Regions from separate parts of the Psychrobacter sp. H25 genome, predicted to be linked through region 1. Evidence: predicted binding sites of a transcription regulator. Region 1 holds the regulator's gene; the other holds the start of a gene.
What was found. Region 1 encodes PhoB, which activates phosphate uptake and scavenging genes when phosphate is short. Its sites were predicted from a motif close to TGTCATNAANCTGTCATAA; they were not measured.
Positions count from the first base shown of each region.

Region 1 (7,537 bases):
GCTGCTGCCCGATATCAGCCAACAGACCCAATCATTTGTGGTCGCCAAATGGCAACAGATGAGTTTGCTGCAGCAAGAACTGCCGACAGAAGATAGCTTACCCAGCCCACTACCAGGGCAAAACCTGACGGATACGTGGGGCGCAGCACGCAGTCAAGGGCGCTCACATGAAGGTATCGATATCTTTGCAGAACGAGGAACACCCATACAGTCAACCACGCAGGGTATCGTGAGCAAGGTTGGCGAAAATACTTTAGGTGGCCTCGTGGTCGTCGTAGTAGGACCGGGCGGTGCAGGACATTATTATGCTCATCTAGAGGACTATGCTGATATCTCTCCCAATGATTGGGTCAATAAAGGTGATACTATTGGCTACGTGGGTGATAGCGGCAATGCAAAAGGGACACCGCCGCATGTACATTATGGTATTTATATTAACGGCAGTGCTGTGAACCCCTACCCGCTTTTACAAAAGAATTAAGCATAATGTATAAAAAGCTCTAATAGCATGTATCAAGAGAGGTGCTAGGGCGTGTCCCTATTTTAAAAATGGTGATAAAAATGAAATAAATCGCAGGCTAACAAGGAAAATAGTGCAGACAATATCGAGATATTGACCAGCTATTTGACGCCGTTTGCCAAAGATTTAGCCATTTTTAGCCCATTCAATGATAAGCGTTTGAATTAGGGACACGCCCTAGTTTGCGGTGACTGTACGCACATAAGTGGCTGGAAATACCACACTAAATGTCGAACCCTCACCCTCTATTGATTCAATCTGTAGCTGCGCTTCGTGTTGATGCAGTACGTGTTTTACGATAGCTAACCCCAGACCTGTACCACCTGTGGCACGGCTGCGACCTTTATCAACACGGTAGAAGCGCTCCGTCAAACGAACAATATGCTCTGGTGCTATCCCCAATCCGTCGTCTTCGACTGCAAACCGGCATCCATCTGATGTTCGCGTCCAACTGATAGTAATATTGCCACCTTTTGGTGTGTATTTTATCGCGTTGATCACCAGATTGGACAATGCGCTGTTTAAGTACATCTCTGATCCATATAGACCATCATAGGTGTCTATATGTAGATGAATGATGTGCTTATAGGCTTGGTTATAGGCTTGCGCATCATCATAGATATTGGTGAGTAGCTTGGTCATATCTATAGCATTGACTTCGTGCGTCTCTTCGATCTCAATTCTAGATAAAAGCAGCAAGTCATTTACGATTCTATTCATACGCGCGGTTTGCTGAGTCATGAGCTCAAAACCACGGCGCCAATGGGGCGGCATATCTGGCTGATCCGTAAAGTTTTCTAAGTAACCGGTCATGACGGTCAATGGTGTGCGTAGCTCATGAGAGACGTTTGCCACAAAGTCTTGGCGCATTTGCTCTAAGTGCTTTAAGCGCGTCACATCATAAATAAATAGGAGTTTTTCATCACCAAAAGACGTGAGCTCAAATTTTAGGTAACGGCTAGGGTCGCGCCATGACTCTATGTGGATACCATCATTGGGCAGTGTGGTGTCTTCATAATACTGGTGAAACTCTGGTATGATAATAAAATCAAAGACACTCTTCCCTTTATCATCTTTCTGCAAAGACAATAGATCCTGCGCCGCCTGATTCCACCATCCTAAGCAATCATTCTCATCGATTAAAATCACCGCGTCTCGTAGTGCTCGCAGTGCGCTTCTGATTTTTTGTAGCTGCTCTGCTTCATGCTGGGCAGAGGTGTTTTCTGGGGTATCTTGCTGATGGCTGTTACGGGTTTTTTTGTGTTGTGCTGGCACTGTCTTGTCCATTTCTTATCCTTACCACTATCCGCTATTTTAGTATTCCAGCGACCTTATGTATGCAAGACTAGCTTGGTTCAATAAGACTAGAGAATCGATAGCCTGTACCGCGTACCGTCTGTATCAATGTATCGCAGTCATGAGGACGCAAGAGTTTACGCAGACGCTTAATATGTACGTCGATGGTGCGATCTTCGATGTATACGTTGCCGCCCCAAACCTGATCGAGGAGCTGCGTTCGTGTATAAGCGCGCTCTGGATGACTCATAAAAAACGCCAATAGACGATACTCTGTCGGACCCACATCGATGACTTTTCCGGCGGCGGTCACACGCTGACTTTTGGTATCTAGACTCAACTGACCGATTTCAATAGGCTTGTCACTACTCATCGCACTACTACGGCGCAATACCGCTTTGATTCTAGAGATCAGCTCACGGGTTGAAAAAGGCTTGGTCATATAGTCATCTGCACCCGCATCGAGTCCATAAACCTTGCTGTCCTCTTCACTTTTCGCCGTCAACATAATGACTGGTATCTCAGAGAGCAGCTCATCGTTCTTTAGCATACGACAAAAATCAACGCCGCTTTTGTCTCCTGGTAGCATCCAATCTAACAAGATCAGCGACGGTCTATGATCGACCACTTGCTGGTGCGCCTCTGAGACATCAGCGGCTTGCAGGCTCTCAAATCCAGCCATTTCTAGCGTCATCACAACCATTTCACGAATCGCAGGTTCATCTTCAACAATCAAAATTTGCTCGTTATACATATGACATTCTCAGTGTTAGAGGGCAAAATTTAGCATGTAAAAAGGCGATAAATACTCACCAGTCTTTATCTATTAAACGGATTAATTATGACAGCTTGATGACACTCTAGTGTCAGATCTCCAGTAGAAAATTTAGGGGTCCGTCATTGACACTAGCGACTTGCATGTCAGCGCCAAACTGACCAGTGGCGACGTTTGGGTACTGTGTTTTTGCATAATCTATAAGTTGCTCAAACAGTATTTGAGCCGCATCAGGTGCCATTGCACCACCAAAATCAGGACGGCGACCTTTGTCTGTTTTTGCCATCAAGGTGAACTGCGACACCAATAACAAACCACCGCCTGCCTGCTGGACATCTTTATCTAGTTTACCAAATTTTGTAGGATCTTCATCATTTTCAAAAATACGATACGTGAGAATTTTATCAATCATTCGCTGAGCCGTACTCAGACTATCCTCGTGTCCCAAACCAATATAAGCCAGTATTCCATGATCTATTTTGCCAACACAATGCTCATCGATAGTCACACTAGCCCGCCTGACTCGTTGTATAAGTGCCTTCATTTACTCATTCCTTAACAGATTATGCTCAGACAATAATGGGCTGTCCATGATAAAATACGGTCATTAACTTGCACATGCAATAATGACATCATCTCTTATTTTGGTAGCCGTATTATGAATGTATTTACCACCTTACAACAGCTGGTACCACAGCAGCAGCTCAGTAAAGTCGCTGGACGTTTGGCCGCCAGCCGCCATCCTTATGTTAAACGTACCTTTATTCGTAGTTTTGCAAAAGCCTATAACATCAGCCTAGACGAATATGAGCGCCAGAGTCTCAATGCATACGAGAGCTTCAATGATTTTTTCACTCGTGAATTAAAAGAAGACGCTCGTACCATCGATACCACTGACAACGGTATCGTCAGCCCTGCTGATGGTATTATCTCTCAGCTCGGACAAATCCAAGACCATAAGTTATTGCAAGCCAAGGGTCGTCACTATGATGTCGGACAGCTGCTGGCTGATAGCGAAGATGGCAGTTACTTTGCGGATGGCAGTTTTGCGACGATCTACCTAGCGCCTAGCAATTATCACCGTGTCCATATGCCGTTTACAGGTACGTTGACCAAGACTCGCTACGTACCTGGCACGTTGTTTTCGGTTAATAACACTACGGCCGCTAACGTGCCAGATTTGTTTGCCCGTAATGAGCGTCTGGTCTGCATGTTCGATACCAAGTACGGCAAAGCAGCCGTTGTCATGGTAGGCGCTATGATCGTCGCTGGTATCGAAACCGTCGCGACAGGTAAAATCACTCGTACTGACGACATCCAAGAAGCCGAGCATGACCTGCCGTTTGCCGCAGGGGATGAGCTTGGACGTTTTTATTTAGGCTCAACGGCTATCGTGGTGCTACCAAAAGCGGCAAAAGCTGACTGGTTGGATAGTATGCAAGCCAACAGCATCGTGCAAATGGGTCAACTGTTGGGGATGGCGAACGCTCAATAATATGACTGTATAAAAACGCTCAAAATATCAGCCCAGTTAGGTATGTTAATGCATACTTAACTGGGCTTTTTTATGCCTGTCACTCATATAGAGTTATGCATCGATCAGCCATCCTTGCTGGGTTGCATAGTCGATATTTTTGTTAAGCCAATCATGAATGGGTGGAAAGCTGTCTTTGATAAAAGCAAGGGCACAAGCTACCTGCGAACGTGTTACTTGGGCTTCGACCCACGTTTTTCCCTCAGTATTAAGATTGAGTAAAAATGGCAATAAGCGGTCAACCACTCTAAGCAACTGGCTTTCTTTGCTGCTACCCGTTTCTTGCGCCTCCCAAACCTCACTTAATGCTGCGATACCATTGCCACGCTCTGCTTGTAGTCGAGCAATACCAGCGCGCTCTTCAACGTGCGCATCGCTACGACTGTTTGCGAATAAAAACGTATCGCCAGCGTCAATCTCACCTAAATCATGTACCAGTGCCATCTTTAGCAGTCGCTCATGATTGACATCTAATTCAAACGCTTCAGCAATCGACCAACACGCCATAGCCAAGTGCCAAGAGTGCTCGGCAGAGTTTTCGCGGCGAGTGGTTTGTGTCACATAGCTACGGCGATTGATACGCTTGAGGGCATCTAGCTCTAATAAGAAGTGAGTAACATCATCTATGTCGATGTTTGCAGCAGACTTTGGGTTGGTCAATGACATAGTTGTGTTTAAGGACATATTTCTCTCTAATTTTTTGATAATCTTATGAATTATGATGTTGCTAACAGCAAGATAGCGCTGATGTTATCAAGCGCTATCTCTTATAAATGTTTCAGTTAAATGACTGAGCACCCTATTATATGACTGTCTACTTTATCAAATTAATAATGGTTTTGAACGCAGGATCTTCACTACTACGACACAGCTCAAACAATATCGACTCAACAGTACTGATCACTCCACCCGCACGGCGGATACGGCGAATCGCTTGTTTTTTATCGTAAGGGAAACGAGAGCCAACCGCATCGCCAATAATGACAGGTTGCATGCCGTTGTCTAATAAATCTAATGCTGTCTGCATAATACAGACATGCGCTTCAGCACCAAATAGCAGCACGGTACTACGGTTCTGCTGCGCCAAATGATGCCATGTGTCATTGTTATCACAAGCGCTAAAGGTAGCTTTTTCGAAGCTCTTGGCATTATCACCTTCAAGCACGTCGCGTAACTCTGGCAAGGTATCCCCCAATCCCTTTTTGTATTGTTCGTTCAGCATAATTGGGATATTGAGTGCTTGCAGCCCTTTGATTAGAGTAACGGTTTTTTTGACGATGTTTTCGTGGTCATAGATATGCGGTGTTAGGCGCTCTTGTACATCAATAATCATTGCCTGGGTGTTCTCACGAGCGATTCGATAGGTGCGATCATTAATCATGGTAGACATAGTACACTCCTTGTACGGCTGACAGTTATTATCAAAAGCTATTTTAGAATTATCATTAATAGTGCCATGGTTTATCTCACTCTTATTTAGTCACAGTTTTTTGGATGCGTCAATGGAGATAATTTGCAAACGCACCACATGTTTTGTTTTTGGGCATGTGCCTCGTTTATTTATGCCATAAAAAACCCCCAGCCATAATGACTGGGGGTTTTATTTATTAGAAAGTAGCTGTTTTTGCGTGTTCAGGTAATCTTATTTATATAGACTAGATTAAACGCGCTCAATAACAGTAGCAATACCTTGACCAAGACCGATACACATCGTCGCTAGACCGATTTCAGTATCTGACTGCTCCATTGCGTTTAGCAGAGTTACGGTGATACGAGCACCTGAACATCCTAGTGGATGACCTAGAGCGATTGCACCACCGTTGATGTTAACGATGTCTTGCTTGTCAGACAGGTTCAGTCCTTTCAATACAGACAGACCCTGAGCTGCAAATGCTTCGTTTAGCTCGATGGTTTGCATGTCATCGATGCTCATACCAGCACGCTTTAGTGCTTTGTTGGTAGCAGGTACAGGACCATAGCCCATGATAGCCGCATCACAACCAGCAACGGCCATACTACGAATACGAGCACGCGGTTTTAGACCAAGATCTTTGGCTTTTTGTGCGCTCATGACTAGCATGGCTGACGCACCATCAGACAATGCAGATGACGTTGCTGCTGTAACCGTACCGCCTTTTGGATCAAACGCTGGACGTAGGTTGCGCATTTGCTCCATCGTCGCATCTGGACGAATCACTTCATCCACAGTACATAATTGCAAGCGACCAGCCGCATCATGACCTTCAATGCCGATGATTTCATTGTCAAAACGACCTTCAGTAGTCGCAGCCCATGCACGGCGATGTGACTCAAGACCAAAAGCGTCCTGCTCTTCACGTGTAATGCCATTCATACGGCCTAGCATCTCAGCGGTCAAGCCCATCATGTTTGAGGCTTTTGCATAGTGCTTAGAGGCAGCTGGGTTTAAATCAACGCCGTGCATCATGCCTACGTGGCCCATGTGCTCGACGCCGCCGATGATGAATACATCACCTTGGTTGGTCATGATTTGCGCAGCAGCAGTATGTAGCGCTTGCATAGAAGAGCCACATAGACGGTTGACCGTTTGTCCACCAGCAGTTTTTGGAATACCAGCTAGCAGACCGATGTTACGACCGATATTTAAACCTTGCTCTAGAGTCTGGTTAACACAGCCCCAGATAATATCTTCGATGTCATTGGTATCAAAGTCATTACGTTCTACCAAAGCACGTACCAGTTCAGCTGAAATGCTGTCAGCACGTACATGGCGGAACATACCGTTTTTGGTTTTGCCCATTGCCGAGCGTACGCCATCTACGATGACCACATCTTTTGGACTTAAAGTTGTCATACTATCTTCCTTTTCAATTTTTATTGTCAGTGTAGGCAGTCCACTTCAGCGCTATGGTTTACTGGTCTTGCACAAAGCACCGTATGCTATGTACGTCGACGATTAATCCCATCCATCAGTTCTGAAGTAAATCTACTAAAACAGTACGTCCGCAATCAAAGAGTATTAATAAATCCATTGTTATCTCTCTTTTGCCAGACGTACCACACTTATCCTAATACGGTATGTTCATTAAGCGACCGAGTAAAAAGTCTCGCCAGCTGCTGCCATATCGCGAATCTTTTGCGGCGCTTCATAGGCTTTGCCAAGGTGTGCATACTTTTCACACAGTGCTAAATAGTTATCTAGACCCATTTGGTCAACATAACGGCAAGGGCCACCGCGGAATGGTGGGAAACCGACGCCCATAATCATTGCCATGTCGGCCTCGGCAGGCGTGCTTACGATGTTGTCTTCTAGGCAGCGAACCGTTTCGTTGCAAAACGCAATCATAGTACGGTCGATGATCGCTTGATCATCAAATTCTTGCTTGTCGCTGTCAGTCGTGGTTTTGAGTAACTCGTAAGTAGCTTCGTCAGC
Region 1 covers NZ_JCACRV010000001.1:2,486,857-2,494,393, reverse strand. Annotated here, with positions in the region: gene AC5JPO_RS10200 (M23 family metallopeptidase) at 1-481, shown strand, start outside; gene phoR (phosphate regulon sensor histidine kinase PhoR) at 698-1,807, opposite strand; gene phoB (phosphate regulon transcriptional regulator PhoB) at 1,866-2,570, opposite strand; gene dtd (D-aminoacyl-tRNA deacylase) at 2,683-3,135, opposite strand; gene asd (archaetidylserine decarboxylase) at 3,250-4,086, shown strand; gene AC5JPO_RS10175 (HD domain-containing protein) at 4,180-4,809, opposite strand; gene AC5JPO_RS10170 (isochorismatase family protein) at 4,940-5,515, opposite strand; gene fadA (acetyl-CoA C-acyltransferase FadA) at 5,786-6,958, opposite strand; gene fadB (fatty acid oxidation complex subunit alpha FadB) at 7,190-7,537, opposite strand, start outside.

Region 2 (7,537 bases), 440 kb from region 1:
GACAACCAAAACAAACCAAAAACCATGGCTGACATGGCAAACCCTAGCCCAAGCTTATTGGTCCAACGGCGCTTGTTATAAAGACTCTTGTTATAATGTGCTTTAGAGCTTGTCTTGACTGGTAGTGGTGCGTTGAGCGCATTGTTAGAAGGCATAGTCTTTATTTCCCATATCTTTTATCAATATCAAAGTCTGATACATGACTTATCGGTTGCCCGCTTTATGATCCATACGCATAAGCATGAGTTTGGCCAAAGACAGCACAATGAAGGTAATGACAAACAGTATTAAGCCTAAATGTAGTAGCGAGGCCAAATGCAGCTCACTAGAGGCTTCGGCAAACTCGTTGGCCAAGGCAGAGGTAATCGTCACACCAGAAGTAAACAGACTTGGACTGATATTGAAAGCATTACCTATCAAGAAAGTTACCGCCATGGTCTCGCCAAGTGCGCGCCCCAGACCCAAGATAACGCCGCCAACAACCCCTGCTTTGGTATAAGGGAGGATAATCTTAAACATAACTTCCCACGTCGTCGCGCCCATACCGTAGGCAGATTCTTTGAGCAAATCTGGTACGACAGAGAAGACGTCACGCATGGTGGCTGCGATAAAAGGAATAATCATGATAGCCAGCACTAGAGATGCCGTGAACATCCCCAGTCCCATAGGAGCACCTACAAACAATTTACCGATGATAGGTAGAGGACCGATGTGCTCAATAAACCATGGCTGGATATGATCGCCAAAGAATGGTGCAAAAACAAACAAACCCCACATACCATAAATGATAGAAGGGATACCGGCCAATAGTTCAATGGCAATACCCAGTGGTTTTTTGAGGAACTTAGGGCACATCTCAGTCAAAAATATTGCAATACCAAAACTGACGGGCACGGCAATCACGATAGCGATGAGTGAGGTGACTAGCGTACCGTAAATAGGCGCAAGCGCGCCGTACTCATTGGCGACCGTGTCCCAATTGTTGCTGGTATAAAACCCAAGCCCGAACTCTTGAATACTCGGCCAAGCACCAACGATGAGAGAAACTAGAATGCCCCCTAAAGATAGGAGGACCAGTATGGCAAACGCTTTGGTAGAGTTGACAAATAAAGCGTCGTAACGTTTTTGTTTAGCCAGTTGGGACCTTAAGTCTGTCATAAGTGTCTCAGCATTGAATAGAGTGAATTCAAAAAACCAGTGTGTTTGTTCAGCTTTATCACAACAAGCCCACCCGCATAATCATTAACGATCCTGTGTGCCAATGGCAACTGCTCAATATATCCATCAGTACTGCAGTCAATGTTACGGTCAAAATTGCTGTGATAAAACCTCTCAAACAACCAGGCTCTCTTTAGAGTGGTTGTTTGAGAGTCTAACTATGTCAAAATCAAGAGTAGCAACTTACTGCGCTGGCTTATAAACTGGCTGACCGTCGCTACCTTTTACGTCGTTCCATTTTGCTTTGAATAGAGCCACTGCCGTATCAGAGAATGGGACATAATCTAGGCTCATAGCGCTATCATCACCTTGGGTATACGCCCAGTCAAAGAAGTTCAACACGCCAGCAACTTGCTGAGGATTCTCTGGCTGCTTGTGTACTAAGATAAAGGTTGCAGCAGCGATAGGCCATGCTTGCTCAGTCTCAGAGTTGGTGATGACTTTATAAAAGCCTTCTTGTTGTGACCAATCGATGTCACCTGCGGCGGCAAATGTCTCAGCAGATGGCTGAACGATGTTGCCCGCGGCGTTCTTCAGTGCAGTATGTGACATGTTGTTTTGCTTAGCGTATGCATACTCAACATAACCGATAGAGTTTTTCATACGGTTTACATAGCTTGAGACGCCTTCGTTACCTTTACCACCTGCGCCAGTCGCAGAGGTTGGCCACTTAACCGTTTTATCAACACCAACCGTATCTTTCCAATCTGGTGATACTTTTGCTAGATAGTCAGTAAAGTTGAACGTCGTACCTGAACCGTCTGAGCGGAATACCGTTGTGATTGCCGCATCTGGCAAGGTCAAATCTGGGTTCATAGCTGCGATAGCCGGGTCATTCCAGTTGCTAATTTTACCTAGATAGATGTCTGCCAAAGTCGTACCATCTAGCTTCAAGGCACCTGGCTCAATACCATCAATATTAACGATAGGTACGACGCCGCCGATGACCGTTGGGAACTGGATAAGATCAGATTCTGCTAGCTCTTCAGGTGTCAATGGCGCATCAGAGGCACCAAAATCGACAGTCTTTGATTGAATTTGTTTGATACCGCCAGATGAACCAATTGACTGATAGTTAACTTGCCCGCCAGTCGCACCATTGTAGTCATAAGACCATTTGGCATAGATAGGCTGCGGGAATGACGCACCTGCACCCGTGATGTTCATTGCGATGTTTTCAGCAGATTTAAAACCAGCATCAGCAGCAGTCGTTTCCTGAGTCTGAGTAGTGGTCGTAGCGCTACTAGTATCAGCGGCAGCGGTTTCTGTCGTATCTGTTGACTTATTACACGCCGTAAGCATTAAGGTGCAACTGACGGCTACTGCTAATAACGAATAACGCATGTAGAACTCCTGAAGTTTAACGACGATATAAAAAAGCATTGTTTGTGATATGCGTGATATCTTGCCAAATCTTTATGACAATTTAATGACAACCGTCGCAATCTTTTATTCGCTTTACATAATATTTAGACAACCTCTGCCTAGCCCAGTGATACCAAGCGATATCCATTATTGGTACTGAGTGGCCTATTGGATAAATATATTAAACATCGCATTTGGAGTCTGATACTTACGTTCAAATACTATTAGCTGTTAGTACAGAATTTTGCTAGTATGAAAGGGATTTACAACACTGACAGACTCGGGGTGCGGTGTAGCATTGGCCTACTTTATTAAGCGTTTATAGTTAAACATTAATAACAGTAGCCGCCTATCTACATTCGCTGAGAGATCACCCGCCGAACCTGATGCGGTTAGTACCGACGCAGGGAAGTCTTAAGCACTTTGTTATTGATGACAAAGGACGCGTAGAAATACATTTTTATCATCACTACTGTCTGAGTATGCGTGCCGCATGAGCAGACAACGAGCGAAGATACAAAGCTGCGTCCCCTATTTGATGACCATTTTCCGCGGCAATTTTTTGCTCGCTTTTAGGTGTCGATAGTCCAAACTTGTCTCAATGATAGATGCTGCACCCGCAGATACTGGCGGTGTTGATTTTATTCAAAAACCAACACGCTAGGACAGCATATGACTATCTCAGACAGCACTTTAGACAACACCTCTTTAGACAGTGCCTCAGCTGCACAAACGCATAACCCAGCCAACAACATACCTCTTACCTCAGACTCTACTGACACCGTCAAAGCAGACAAAAAAGCAGACGCCCTAAAAACGCCTGCCCACCGTGCTGCCAGTGATGCACGCTTTGAAGAAGATGCACGCGACTTGCACCGTATCCTACCTGCCTCTCGCAAAGTCTATATAGAAGGCTCAAGACCTGATATCCAAGTACCGATGCGCGAAATCAGCTTGGCGGATACACCAGTTGGCGGTACGGGTGATAAAGACGATGAGCATAATCCGCCGTTTTATGTTTACGATACTTCAGGCGTCTACACTGACCCCAATGTCGAGATTGACTTGACAAAAGGCCTACCAAAACTGCGTGAAAACTGGATCGCTGAGCGTGGTGATACAGAGCAATTAAGCGGTCTATCTAGCTCATATGGTCAAGCACGTGCTCGCGATATCAGCACTGCCAACCTTAGATTTGCTCATATTGATAAGCCACGCCGTGCTAAAGATATTGATGAAAAACCAGGGAATGTCACGCAGATGTACTACGCGCGTCGCGGCATCATCACCCCTGAGATGGAATATATCGCCATACGTGAGACGCAAAAACAGCACGAACTGACCGATATGCGTCAACATGACGGTGAGAGCTTCGGCGCCAATACACCCACTATCATCACCCCTGAGTTTGTCCGTGATGAAGTGGCAGCTGGACGTGCCATTATTCCAAACAACATCAATCACCCTGAATCTGAGCCGATGATCATCGGGCGCAATTTCTTGGTGAAAATCAATGCCAATATCGGTAACTCAGCGCTAGGTTCGTCTATCGATGAAGAAGTGTCCAAAATGACGTGGGCCACACGTTGGGGTGCTGATACCATTATGGATTTATCAACGGGTAATCATATTCATGAAACCCGCGAATGGTTAATCCGTAACTCGCCTGTACCGATTGGTACCGTACCGATTTATCAAGCGCTAGAAAAAGTTGATGGCGTCGCAGAAGACCTAACATGGGAGATTTTCCGTGATACGTTGATTGAGCAAGCAGAGCAAGGCGTGGATTATTTCACTATTCACGCGGGTGTCCTACTTCGCTATGTACCGCTCACTGCAAAACGCCTAACGGGTATCGTCTCGCGTGGCGGCTCTATCATGGCGCAGTGGTGTCTGGCGCATCACAAAGAGAGTTTTTTATACACGCATTTCGAAGACATCTGCGAGATTATGAAGCAGTACGATGTAGCATTTAGTCTAGGTGATGGCTTACGTCCTGGCTGTCTACAAGATGCCAATGATGAGGCGCAGTTCGGTGAGCTACGTACGCTTGGAGAGTTGACCAAAGTCGCATGGGAGCATGACGTACAGGTCATGATCGAAGGCCCTGGGCATGTGGCGATGAACCGCATCAAAGAAAATATGGACTTGCAGCTTGAGCTGTGTGCGGATGCGCCTTTTTATACCTTGGGGCCATTAACCACAGACATTGCACCGGGCTATGACCATATTACTAGTGCAATTGGGGCGGCGATGATTGGCTGGTTTGGCACTGCCATGCTCTGCTATGTAACACCAAAAGAGCACTTGGGTCTACCAAACAAAAAAGACGTCAAAGACGGCATTATTACTTACAAAATTGCCGCTCATGCTGCTGATTTGGCCAAAGGTCACCCCGGTGCGCAGGCACGTGATAATGCACTATCCAAAGCGCGTTTTGAATTCCGCTGGGATGATCAGTTCAATCTGGCGCTCGACCCTGATACCGCGCGCGAATATCACGACGAGACCTTACCAAAAGACGCACACAAATCAGCCCATTTTTGCTCGATGTGTGGTCCGAAGTTTTGCTCCATGAAAATCACCCAAAACGTACGTGAGTATGCAGCAGGTTTGGACAAAGACGCCGTGAATAAAAAAGTCACACCGCAATCAGGCGACTTAAGCGATGCGGATCATTTGATTAAAAAAGTCGACACTGAACTGGTCGGACAAGTTGGCGAAGCCAGTGCTGAGGAAGTCCGTCAAGGAATGGCTGAGATGATGGAGAAGTACAATAAGGAAGGACGTCAGTTGTATAAAGAAGTGTAATAATTTTCAAGTAATATTTTCTATACAATAGAGATTTAGATTTCACTAGGTCTCTATTTTTTAAGAGTAGAAAAGTATAATCATATTAATATTTTTATTTCTTTAACTTCTGCTAGGATTTCCTGATCAGCTATAATAAACAATAGCATTTCTATTAAATAGGCGGACTTCGTACCACTATAAATTTGCTCAGCTATTCTACTAATCAAGTTGCAGTAAGCATGATATGCTTCTTGTGGCTTAAGATATATATCTGAAAACTCATTAAGCTCTTTGGCATGGACTATGTTTAATATTGTCTGTATATCAAAATTGACTAATGATTTATTTCTACTATTTGGCATAGGAAAATATTTGTGATTTATAACATTTTTATTTTCATATTTTAGAATAAGCCAGTTTAGTGAATAGGCTACTCTTGCATCATATATAAAATATTTATCAGGATCTAAAAAAGAAGCAACTTTAGAAAGAGATGAAATTGTTTCAAAATTTTCTTTAGAAAGCTTTTTTATTTTCAATTCCTGTTTAAACTTGGATACTTTTCTAATATTTCTTTCCGTAGGCTTAAACCCATAAATTCCTCCCCAGCTATTGATAATCCAAAAATCTAGTTCAGTATTATTACTACCTTTTTGATACTGATATCTTAGGAGGTCTTTTAATATAATATTTTTCCTAAAAACACTATCTGTATTGCTAATTTTTCTATAATGTGAGCTTCAAGCACGGATACATCTATTTTAAAATCATAAATAAATCTTTCTTCTAAGTCTATCTGTTCACTATATGACTTTATCTTATCTATAATACTGTGCATATAAAACCTCTTGAGGAGTACCACTAAGAGCAATACCTACTGGTACTCTAAAAATAAACCCTTACACCTTCGACGCCTGATAAATCTCTTCAATCGACGTATTAATAGTATCAGCAAACTCGCTATCGCTTTGTTGCTTACTCAAGCCTTCGGTAAAGGCACGAGAGAAGCTCGCAATCATACCGGGGTTTTGCTTGAGCTTAGCGCACGCATCGGTACGGCTATAGCCACCCGATAGCGCCACGACTTTGAGCACTTTTGGATGATCAACCAACTCTTGATAAAATCCTGCTTCTTCAGGCAATGTCAGCTTAAGCATCACTTGTTGATCGTCACCCAAACGCTCAAGATTACGTAAGATATCGGCTTTTAATAGTAGCTCACAATCATGTTTTTGCGCGCTGTCGATATTGACTTCAGGCTCGACGATTGGCATGAGACCCTTTGAGATGATTTGCTTGGCCACATCAAATTGCTGCTGTACCACCAGCTCAATACCATCAGCGCTTGGCTCATAGATGACTGAACGCATCTTGGTGCCAAATACTGGATAGTTTTTTGCTTTATCCAATAGCAGGTCTAGATTAGGCATCGGCTTCATTACCTGTACGCCGTCCATCTGCTCAGCCAGCCCTTTATCTACCTTTAAGAATGGTACAATATTTTTGTCTTCCCATAAGTAGTTGGCAGTCGACTTACCATTGACGTCGCGCTCCATGGTGTCTTCAAATAAAATAGCGCCAAGCACACGTTCCTTGTCAAAACAGTCACATGTCATGATACGCGCACGCATTTCGTGCACCAAATCAAACATCGCCTCATCACTATCGTACGCTTCACCGCTAACACCATAGTTCTCTAGCGCTTTTGGTGTACTGCCGCCGCTTTGATCAAGCGCCGCGATGAAACCTGAGCCATTTTTTATGTGCTGTAATTGCTTATCGTATTCCATTGAGGATGCATCCTGTTTTTATTGGTTGAGGTCAAATATCATAACGAGACTGTGTGGCTCATATAAACCATGCTATTTGTAAACAACCTTATCATAGGTTGGATTGTCTGCCTATATAGGATACGTGTCAGCATCTCTAAAATTACTTTTATACAACTATTTTGGGTAAGCACTATGCCAAAAAAAGCACGCCCACACAGCTTACAGCGAGTAGTAACCCCACTATATTGATACGGTTAAGCCGCTCTTTGAATACGCCTACGCCAATTAATGTTGCCACCGCAATAACACCGACATTCATACCCGTAAAGACGATACTGGGTGAATCAGACAATACTTGATGGGCACGTACGTAGGCATAGATATTACCC
Region 2 covers NZ_JCACRV010000001.1:2,042,613-2,050,149, forward strand. Annotated here, with positions in the region: gene pstA (phosphate ABC transporter permease PstA) at 1-35, opposite strand, end outside; gene pstC (phosphate ABC transporter permease subunit PstC) at 205-1,158, opposite strand; gene pstS (phosphate ABC transporter substrate-binding protein PstS) at 1,402-2,562, opposite strand; TPP riboswitch at 2,855-3,010, shown strand; gene thiC (phosphomethylpyrimidine synthase ThiC) at 3,256-5,394, shown strand; gene AC5JPO_RS08275 (hypothetical protein) at 5,475-5,915, opposite strand; gene AC5JPO_RS08280 (fructose bisphosphate aldolase) at 6,276-7,166, opposite strand; gene AC5JPO_RS08285 (EamA/RhaT family transporter) at 7,339-7,537, opposite strand, start outside.
Region 2: pstS (phosphate ABC transporter substrate-binding protein PstS) is a predicted target of PhoB. The motif match lies at 2,635-2,653, and genes of this name have one in related genera.